Regions from separate parts of the Mesorhizobium sp. M0208 genome, predicted to be linked through region 2. Evidence: predicted binding sites of a transcription regulator. Region 2 holds the regulator's gene; each other region holds the start of a gene.
The links. Region 2 encodes LexA, which represses DNA repair genes until DNA is damaged. Its sites were predicted from a motif close to TGTTCNNNNTGTGTTCNG; they were not measured.

Region 1: NKJ17_RS00925 (DNA recombination protein RmuC) is a predicted target of LexA. The motif match lies at 1,806-1,823, and genes of this name have one in related genera.
Region 3: recA (recombinase RecA) is a predicted target of LexA. The motif match lies at 2,123-2,140, and genes of this name have one in related genera.

What each region holds. Positions count from the first base shown of each region.
Region 1 covers NZ_JAMYSP010000001.1:178,396-181,672, forward strand. The annotation lists gene NKJ17_RS00920 (GFA family protein) at 67-471, shown strand; gene NKJ17_RS00925 (DNA recombination protein RmuC) at 511-1,773, opposite strand; gene def (peptide deformylase) at 1,877-2,407, shown strand; gene fmt (methionyl-tRNA formyltransferase) at 2,424-3,277, shown strand, end outside.
Region 2 covers NZ_JAMYSP010000008.1:139,487-142,763, forward strand. The annotation lists gene NKJ17_RS11180 (ComEC/Rec2 family competence protein) at 1-800, shown strand, start outside; gene lexA (transcriptional repressor LexA) at 794-1,528, opposite strand; partial or broken gene kynU (kynureninase) at 1,978-3,224, shown strand.
Region 3 covers NZ_JAMYSP010000035.1:51,610-54,886, forward strand. The annotation lists gene alaS (alanine--tRNA ligase) at 1-640, opposite strand, end outside; gene recA (recombinase RecA) at 901-1,998, opposite strand; gene NKJ17_RS26665 (PfkB family carbohydrate kinase) at 2,276-3,208, shown strand; gene NKJ17_RS26670 (TfoX/Sxy family protein) at 3,243-3,277, opposite strand, start outside.

The DNA.
Region 1 (3,277 bases), on a different contig from region 2:
AGGAAATCGATGCGCCATCGGACAGTCCCGGTTATGATCGCAGGCAAAAGCTCGGGAGGAACGAAGATGAAAATCGACGGCGGGTGTCATTGCGGCGCCATCACTTACGAGGCCGAGGTCGATCCGGAAAAGACCACCATTTGTCACTGCATCGATTGTCAGAAGCTAACCGGAACGGCCTTTCGCGTCACCGTGCCGGCGTCCCAGGACAATTACAGGATCACCAAGGGCAAGCCGAAAATCTACATCAAGACCGGTTCGAGCGGCGCCAAGCGCGCCCAGGCGTTTTGCGGTGAGTGTGGCTCGCATCTCTACGCCACGTCGGCGGGCGAGGGACCGAAGGTTTACGGCATCAGGGTCGGCACGGCACGGCAACGCGAGCAACTGGTGCCGAAAAAGCAGATCTGGCACCGCTCGGCGCTGCATTGGCTGCCGGAATTCGAAGGCACGACCATCATCGAGGAGCAGTAGCGCCAGATCCGGGTGAAGCCTCCGGTTCCGGCGTAGCTCTCAATCGTCGCCTTCGACGACCCTTAGCCTCAACTGCCCGGTTTTCGAATCAGCGACGCGCGGGCTGCTTTCCGCTTTTGCTCCGCTGCCATTCGAACCAGCGGTATCCTCCGCCGGCTGCACGCCAAACTCCAGCGCCTCGATCTTTTGTCCGCGCCGGGTCACCTTCGATGTCGAGACCAGGATGTCGTCGATATCCTTGGCCGATTGACCGAAATGCGTCTGCAATTTGCGCACCCGCTCGTCGAGCCGGGAGACGTCTTCCATTAGCCGGATGACCTCGCCCTGGATCAGGTGCGCCTGCTCGCGCATGCGGGCATCCTTGAGGATTGCCTGGATGACCTGAATCGACAGCATCAAAAGCGATGGCGAGACGATGACGATCCGCGATCGATGCGCCTTTTGGACAACGGCCTCGAAATTCTCATGGATTTCGGCGAACACCGATTCCGAGGGCACGAACATGAAGGCGGTGTCCTGCGTCTCGCCCTGGATCAGGTATTTTTCGGAAATATCGCGGACATGCACCTCGATGTCGCGGCGGAAAGCCTGTGCTGCCGACTTCTGCAGGTCGGCGCCTTCGGCGGCACGGATGGCATTCCACGCCTCGAGCGGAAACTTTGCGTCGATGGCAAGTGACGGCGCGCCGTTCGGCATCTTCACCAGGCAGTCGGGCCGGCTGCCATTCGACAAGGTCGCCTGGAATTCATAGGCGCCGTGCGGCAATCCGTCGGCGACGATGGCCTCCATGCGCGACTGGCCGAAGGCGCCGCGCGTCTGCTTGTTGGAAAGGATCGCCTGCAATTGCACGACCTGGCCGGCCAGCGACTGGATATTGCCTTGCGCGATATCGATAACCGCCAGCCGTTCCTGCAGCTTGGCGAGGCTCTCATGCGTCGATCTCGTCTGCTCGGTCATGGTCTGGCCCAGGCGGCCGGTCATGGCATCGAGGCGCTGGCCGATCGACTGGGTCAGTTCCGCCTGGCGCGCCCCGAACACTTCGGCGATGGCGCCCATGCGGCCTTGCATTTCCGCCTGGCTTGCCAAGATGCCGGCCATCCGCACCTCGGCGTCACGGGCGTGGTCGGCGGCTTCGGCGGCCGCCACTGCACGCGCCTTGGCCGATCGCCAGAGCGCAACGACGAGCGCCACGAACAGTCCAAGGAACAGCATTGCGCCGAAACCCAGGGCTTGGCCGAGCGTGAGCGTGGTGGCGCCGAGGCGGGCGACAGGTTCGGACAGGATGGTGGCCAGATCGTTCATGCCGACAGCATAGATGATTCGGTCTGCCGGCACAGATCAAAACGTGAACGACCCGAAGCCGTCCCGGTTGACGCTTTTCCTGCGAGGTCTTAGGTGAGACGCCATGTCGATCAAGCCGCTTATCATCCTCCCCGATCCCGTCCTGCGCCAGGTTTCAAAACCGGTCGAGCGTGTCGATGGCGATTTGCGCAAACTGGCCGGCGACATGCTGGACACTATGTATGACGCGCCCGGCATCGGCCTCGCAGCGATCCAGGTCGGCGAACCCTTGCGCATGCTGGTGATCGACCTCGCCAAGGAGGACGAGACGCCGGCGCCGCACGTCTTCATCAATCCCGAAATCCTTGAAAGCTCCGACCAGCGTTCGGTCTATGAGGAAGGCTGCCTGTCGATCCCCGATTACTATGCCGAAGTCGAGCGCCCCGCCGCGGTGCGGGTGAAGTATCTCGATCGCGACGGCAAGCTGCAGGAGATCGAGGCCGAGGGGCTGATGGCGACCTGCCTGCAGCACGAGATCGACCATCTCAACGGCGTGCTGTTCATCGACCACATCTCAAAACTGAAGCGCGACATGGTGGTCAAGAAGTTCAAAAAGCTCGCCAGGGACAAGGCGCCGGGCAAGATGGTGGGATAGGGGTCGACGAATGCCCCTGCGTGTCATCTTCATGGGTACGCCCGAATTCTCCGTGCCGACGCTGCGGGCGATTGCCGGGGCCGGGCACGGGTTGACCGCCGTCTATACGCAGCCGCCGCGCGCCGGGGCCCGGCGCTGGCTCGAACTGACGCGGTCGCCGGCGCAGCGCGAGGCGGAGCGGCTGGGCGTCGAGGTGCGGACGCCGGTGTCGCTGAAGAGCGAGGCGGAGCAGGAGGCGTTCCGCGCCTTGCGCGCCGACGTCGCCGTGGTCGTCGCCTACGGGCTGCTTCTGCCCAAACCCATTCTCGAGGCGCCGCGGCTCGGTTGTCTCAATGGCCACGCATCGTTGTTGCCGCGCTGGCGCGGCGCTGCCCCTATCCAGCGCGCCATCATGGCCGGCGATACCGAAACGGGCATGATGGTGATGCGGATGGACGAAGGCCTCGACACCGGGCCGGTGGCAATGGTTGAAAAATGTCCCATTGGACCCGACATGACGGCCGGCGATCTGCACGACCGGCTGATGGTCCTCAGTGCTGCGCTGATGGTGCAAGCGCTCGAGCGGCTGGAGCGGAATACGCTGACATTTACCACACAGGCGGAGGTGGGGGTGACCTACGCCAAGAAAATCGATAAATCGGAGACTCGCATAGCCTGGCTGCGACCTGCTGGCGACGTGCACAACCAGATTCGCGGCCTGTCGCCCTTTCCCGGTGCATGGTGCGAGGCCGAAATCGGCGGCCGTGTAGAACGGCTGAAACTGCTTCGCTCGACGCTCTCGCAAGGCGCCGGCGAACCGGGAGGAATTCTCGATGACCGGCTGACGGTCGCCTGCGGGTCAGGCGCGATCAGGCTGGTCGAAGTTCAACG
Region 2 (3,277 bases):
ACGTGATGGGCAAGGGGCTGACGGCGATGATCGCCCTGTCCGCGTGGATCTCCGAGCGCTCGCCGATCGATGCGGTGGGGTTGATTTCGCTGAGATCTGTCCTTTTGGTGACGATCGCCCTCGTCATTGCCAGCATGGCGACGACCTGGTTGCGGCTCGCGGCAATTCCTTTTGCGCTCGCCGGCTTGCTAACAACAACGCAGACGCGCGTACCCGACGTATTGATCTCGGAGGACGCACGGCTGGTCGCGCTGCCGATCGGCAGCGGTGAACTCGCGGTCAACCGGGCACGCCCGAATGAGTTCACCATCGACAACTGGAAACGCGCGCTCACATCAGAGGCTATCGTCGCGCCGGAAACACCTGGAAAGAACGATCCGCAATTCGACATTGCCGATCCGGCCGACCTGCCGCCGGGCATGCCCTTCATTTGCACGGACGGTCTCTGCCTCGCCAGGCATCCATCCGGCGCGATCATTGCGCAAGCCAAGGACCGCGATACCGCACGGCCAGCCTGTGCCTTCGCCAGCTTGATCGTCATCGACGACGCCACCGCCCATAATCCCTGCTACTACGACCGGCTGGTCCTCGTCGTCACCAAACGGCAACTGGCGCGCGCGGGAAGTGCGGCCGTCTATTTCGATCCACAAGCGGCAACACGCGCCGAAATCCGCTTCGCCGTCGAAAAATCATACCGGCCCTGGCACGTGCAGCGGAAATTTTCACGCGCGGCGCGCGGCCTGCCGCCATACCGCAGGGCCGACAATCCAAAAGCCGGCACCAAGGGCGCAACTCAGTAGCGGCGGATCAGCCCAACGAGCTTGCCCTGCACCTTGACCCTGTCTGGTCCGAAGATGCGCGTCTCGTAGGCCGGATTGGCGGCTTCCAGGGCGATCGAGGCGCCCTTGCGGCGGAACCGCTTCAGCGTTGCTTCCTCCTCGTCGACCAGGGCCACCACGATCTCACCGGGGCTCGCCGTATCGGCGTTGCGGATGATCACCGTGTCGCCGTCGAAAATGCCAGCCTCGATCATCGAATCGCCTTTGACCTCGAGCGCATAATGCTCGCCGCCCATGATCATATCCGGCGGCACCGAAATCGAATGCGTCTGGTGCTGGATAGCATCGATCGGCACGCCAGCGGCGATGCGGCCCATTACCGGGATCGAAACGGCGGCGACGACATCGTCGTCATTGCCGGCTGCAGGGACGCGCGACGATGTCGGCTTGCCCTGCCGAGGGGCACCTTGCCCAAGACTGCCCTGGATGACACTCGGCGAGAACTTGCGTGCCGCATTGAGGCCGGGGGCGATCGAGTCAGGCAGGCGTAGCACCTCCAGCGCACGGGCCCGGTTGGGCAAACGGCGAATGAAGCCGCGCTCCTCCAGCGCCGTAATCAGTCGGTGGATTCCGGATTTGGAAGCCAGGTCGAGCGCTTCCTTCATCTCGTCGAAGGAAGGTGGGATACCGCTTTCCTTCAACCTTTCGTGGATGAACATAAGCAGTTCGTGTTGTTTGCGTGTCAGCATAGCGACCCCCAACAGAATCAGAAAACAAACCCAGAACAGACACTATCTGTTCCAGTTGTGTTCCGCAACTGTTTAAAGTTTAATGAATGCGTTAAGGCTCGGGAAACAAACGACGTCCCCTGCCGGCGCACCGTATTTTCGCCGCCGCGAGCCTCATCGCCTTGATTCTGCTTTCGTTTGCGCCCTTCTGGCGTCCCGGAAGGGCGCATTGGCATCGGCCGTCCGTCGGCAAAGGGCACGGAAGTGAACCCCTATCGAATGTGCGGTTTGGTCAATGCACCGTGAACGAAACGAACTCAAAACGCCAACCTCGGGGTTAAGTCCCGGTTTCCACCGCCTGGTCAGGCTGCTTCTCGCCGGTGGAGCCTTGCTGCGCGCAACCAGGTAATGGAAGAACAGTCGATACGTGTCCGGCGTTGCGTTGGATTTTTTGGGGGAGCAGGCAAATCATGACGGGAATTCCCGATCTCGTGGCCGTAAAGGCGATGGATGCCGCGGATCCGCTGCGCGCGATACGCGACCGCTTTGTGTTGCCGCAAGGAGTGATCTATCTCGACGGCAATTCGCTAGGAGCTGCTTCACGTGCCGCCTTCGATGAATTGCGCAAGGCCGCGACCGAAGAATGGTCGCATGATCTCATCCGCGCATGGAACACGGCCCGCTGGTTCAACATGCCGCTTGAACTTGGCGACCAGTTCGGGCGCCTGATCGGTGCCGCGGTCGGCCAGACGGTGGTCTGCGACACGACGTCGGTCAACATCTACAAGCTGCTGCACGCGGCCATGGCCATGCGACCGGAGCGGCAGGCCATCGTCGCCGAGGGCGATAGTTTTCCGACAGACCTCTACATGGCTGAGGGTGTGGTTTCGACGCGAAAAGATGCGCTGCTGCGCCTCTCGGGGGTCGACGCGCCGACCATCGAGGAACTGATCGACGATCGCACCGCCGTGGTGCTGGTCAATCACGTCAACTACAATCGGGCGAACTGCGCGACATGCCGGCTCTGACGCGCAGGGCCCAGGAAGCCGGGGCGATGATCGTCTGGGATCTCTGCCACACCGCTGGCGCGATGCCAGTCGAGCTCGACAAAGCAAACGCCGATTTTGCCGTTGGCTGCACCTATAAATATCTGAATGGCGGCCCGGGCGCGCCTGCCTTCATCTATGCGGCTGAGCGGCATCTTTCCGACATCCAGCAGCCGCTCACCGGCTGGTGGGGCCATGCACGGCCCTTCGCCTTCGAGCCAGGCTATGCGGCCGGCACCGGCATCCGCCGGTTTCTGTGCGGCACCCAGCCGATCCTTTCGATGCGCACGCTGAAGGGCGCGCTCGACATCTGGGACGATGTCGACATGACTGCGGTGCGCAAGAAGAGCATCGCACTGGCCGATCTGTTCATCGAGCTTGTCGAGGCAAAGTGCGGCACTTACGGTCTCACGCTCGAAAGCACGCGCGATGGGGAAAAACGCGGCAGCCAGATTTCATTCATGCATGAGCATGGCTACCAGATCATGCGCGCGCTGATCGAACGTGGTGTGATCGGCGATTTTCGCGCGCCATCGACCATGCGCTTCGGCTTCACCCCGCTCTATGTCGGCTATGCCGATGTCTGGCAGGCCGTCGAAGTGCTTGAGGACATCCTGCGCACCGGTGCGTGGAAGGATGCGCGCTTCGCCATCAAGGCGGCTGTCACTTGAGATTGATGCGAGAGCTGGAATCGTGAGGCTGGCGATGATGCGCCGCGCGATGC
Region 3 (3,277 bases), on a different contig from region 2:
TCGTCACCTGTTCATACTGCATGAACACCAGGTTCCAGAATTCGAGGAACCGGTCGCCATCCTCCTCGGGGCTGCCGGGGGGACCGCCCCAGATATGCTCGCCACGGTCGATGAATATCTCCGAACACGGCCCGCAAGGCCCGGTGTCACCCATTGCCCAGAAGTTGTCCGAAGTCGCGATGCGGATGATGCGATCGTCCGAAAGGCCGGCGATCTTCTTCCAGTACGAGGCCGCCTCGTCGTCGGTGTGGTAGACGGTGACCAGCAGCTTGTCCTTCTTCAGCCCGAACTCCCTGGTGATCAGGTTCCAGGCAAGCTCTATGGCGCGCTCCTTGAAATAGTCGCCGAAGGAGAAATTGCCGAGCATCTCGAAGAAGGTCAGGTGGCGCGCAGTGTAGCCGACATTGTCGAGGTCGTTGTGCTTGCCGCCGGCGCGAACACTCTTCTGGGCAGTCGTGGCGCGCGAATAGGGCCGCTTCTCCAGACCGGTGAAAACGTTCTTGAACTGCACCATGCCGGCATTGGTGAACATAAGCGTCGGGTCGTTGCGCGGCACCAGCGGGCTTGACGCGACGACCTCGTGACCTTCCTTGCGAAAATAGTCGAGAAATGCCGACCGGATCTCGTTGACGCCACTCATGAATACTGCCTTTTCGAGAGAACCGCCGGCTGCCGGCGGAAAATAGACATGGCCTTTTAGCGGTCGCACCGCAGCCTGTCCAGAAACACCAAACGGGCTCAAATCCCCGCTTTCACCAGCGCTTTGAAATGGCTTCTGCCCCGCCGTCAAACGCAAACCGCCGGCACGGGGCCGGCGGTTCGAAACGCATCGATTACGCAAACTCAAAATCAAAACATCAAATCGAAACCCGGCTGAGGCTCCGCGAGGCGTCGCCTGCCCTACATCACCCCAGCGTCGTCCTCGAAACCGTCGTCGCTGCTTTCGGAGCCGCCGTTTTCAAGGAATTTCTCGGCGATCAGCCCGGCATTCTGTCGCAGCGCCAGCTCGATCTCGCGCGCCGTGTCGGGATTATCGCGCAGGAACAGTTTTGCGTTTTCGCGGCCCTGGCCAAGACGCTGCGAATTGTAGGAGAACCAGGCGCCCGACTTTTCGACCACGCCGGCCTTGACGCCGAGATCGACCAGCTCGCCGGTCTTGGAGACGCCCTCGCCATACATGATGTCGAACTCGACCACCTTGAAGGGCGGCGCCAGCTTGTTCTTGACCACCTTGACGCGGGTCTGGTTGCCGACGACCTCGTCGCGATCCTTGACCGAGCCGATGCGGCGGATGTCGAGGCGGACCGAAGCATAGAATTTCAGCGCATTGCCGCCGGTCGTCGTCTCGGGCGACCCGAACATGACGCCGATCTTCATGCGGATCTGGTTGATGAAGATGACCATGGTGTTGGAGCGCGAGATCGAGGCGGTGAGCTTGCGCAGTGCCTGGCTCATCAGGCGCGCCTGCAGGCCGGGCAGCGAATCGCCCATCTCGCCTTCGATTTCCGCCCGCGGCGTCAGCGCCGCCACCGAATCGACCACCAGCACGTCGATGGCGCCGGAGCGCACCAGCGTGTCGCAGATCTCCAGCGCCTGCTCGCCGGTATCGGGCTGCGAGATCAATAGGTTTTCGAGATCGACGCCGAGCTTGCGGGCATAGACCGGGTCGAGCGCGTGCTCGGCATCGACGAAGGCGCAGATGCCGCCCTTCTTCTGGGCTTCGGCCACCGTGTGCAGCGCCAGCGTCGTCTTGCCCGAGCTTTCCGGCCCGTAGATCTCGACGATGCGGCCGCGCGGCAGGCCACCGACGCCAAGCGCGATGTCCAGCCCAAGCGAGCCGGTCGGCACTGTTTCGATCTCGACGACCTGCTCGTTTGCGCCGAGCCGCATGATCGAGCCTTTGCCGAAGGCACGCTCGATTTGCGACAGCGCCGCATCCAGAGCCTTTGATTTGTCCACCGCTTTGTCCTCTACAAGCCGCAAAGAATTCTGAGCCATGATACATCACCCCGTGGTCGTCAATGGAGGCCGGACAATCCCGCAATCCTTAAAAGAATGTACCTCGTTTGTTCTCATTTGTCAATGAGCGGCAAGGATTTGAAAAATAACGGATATCCATATTTGTTCTATTTTTGTTTCGTAAATTTGCTTCCCAATGCCTCCCGCCTCGCATGCGGCGCCGCTGCCGTCACCAACCGAATCGCACCCGCGATTGCAGGGTTCCGCCCAGCGACCTAGTCTCCTCCCGCGCAACAGCAAAGGGCATTTTGCCGGCATGATGAACTCCCCGACGATCCTGGCCGTGGGCGGCGCCTATATCGAGCGGCGCGGCCGGGTTGCCGGCGCCTTCGTGCCAGCCGCCTTGAACCCCGGCACGATGCGCGAGCATGTTGGCGGCGCCGTCTTCAACGCCTTGCGCTGGGCGGTGCGACGCGGCGCCTCGGCCTCGCTGCTTTCGGTGCGCGGCGGCGATGCCCTTGGCGACACGGTCTTGCGCGCCGTCACCGAGGCCGGCATTGCCGACCTGTCGGCGGTGTTCCTCGACCGGGCAACGCCAAGCCATACGATGCTGATCGATAGCGATGGCGGACTGATCGCCGGCCTTGCCGACATGGTGCTCTACGAGCTGGCGCTTCCCAAGCAAATTCGCCGCGCCAAGGTGCGCGAAGCTATCGGTTCGGCCGATGCGATCCTGTGCGACGCCAACCTGCCGTCGACCGCGCTGGAGCGGATGGCGGCACTCGCCGCCGGCAAGGCGGTGTTTGCGCTTGCCGTCTCGCCCAACAGAGCGGCGCGGCTGACGCCGGTGCTCGGACTTCTAGCGCTGGCCTTCATGAACCGGCACGAGGCCGGCGTGATCGCCGGCGTTGACATCGATGCTGACGATCAAGGCGTCATCGACGGCCTGAGACGCGCCGGCCTGAAAAGCGGCGTGGTCACCGACGGCGACGGTCCGGTGCTCGGTTTCGACCAAACCGGCGCGTTCTCGATCTCGCCACGGCCGCTACAAAAACGGACCGACGTTGCCGGCGCCGGCGACGCATTGGCAGGCGCCACGATCGCTGCCCTGCTGCGCGGCCTGACGCTGCGCGCGGCACTGCGCGAAGGCATTGCCGCCGCGGCGCTCGCCGTCGAGCGCGCCGCCTTCACCAGCGCCAGCTTTGCCGAGGCGCTGGCGCTCGTGCCCGAGGCGCGGGAACTGGCGTGAAATGCGGCCCGGAATTGCCGAAGCATGACGCAGCCTATTTGCCGGCGCGCCGTCCTGCCTCGTAGGCAC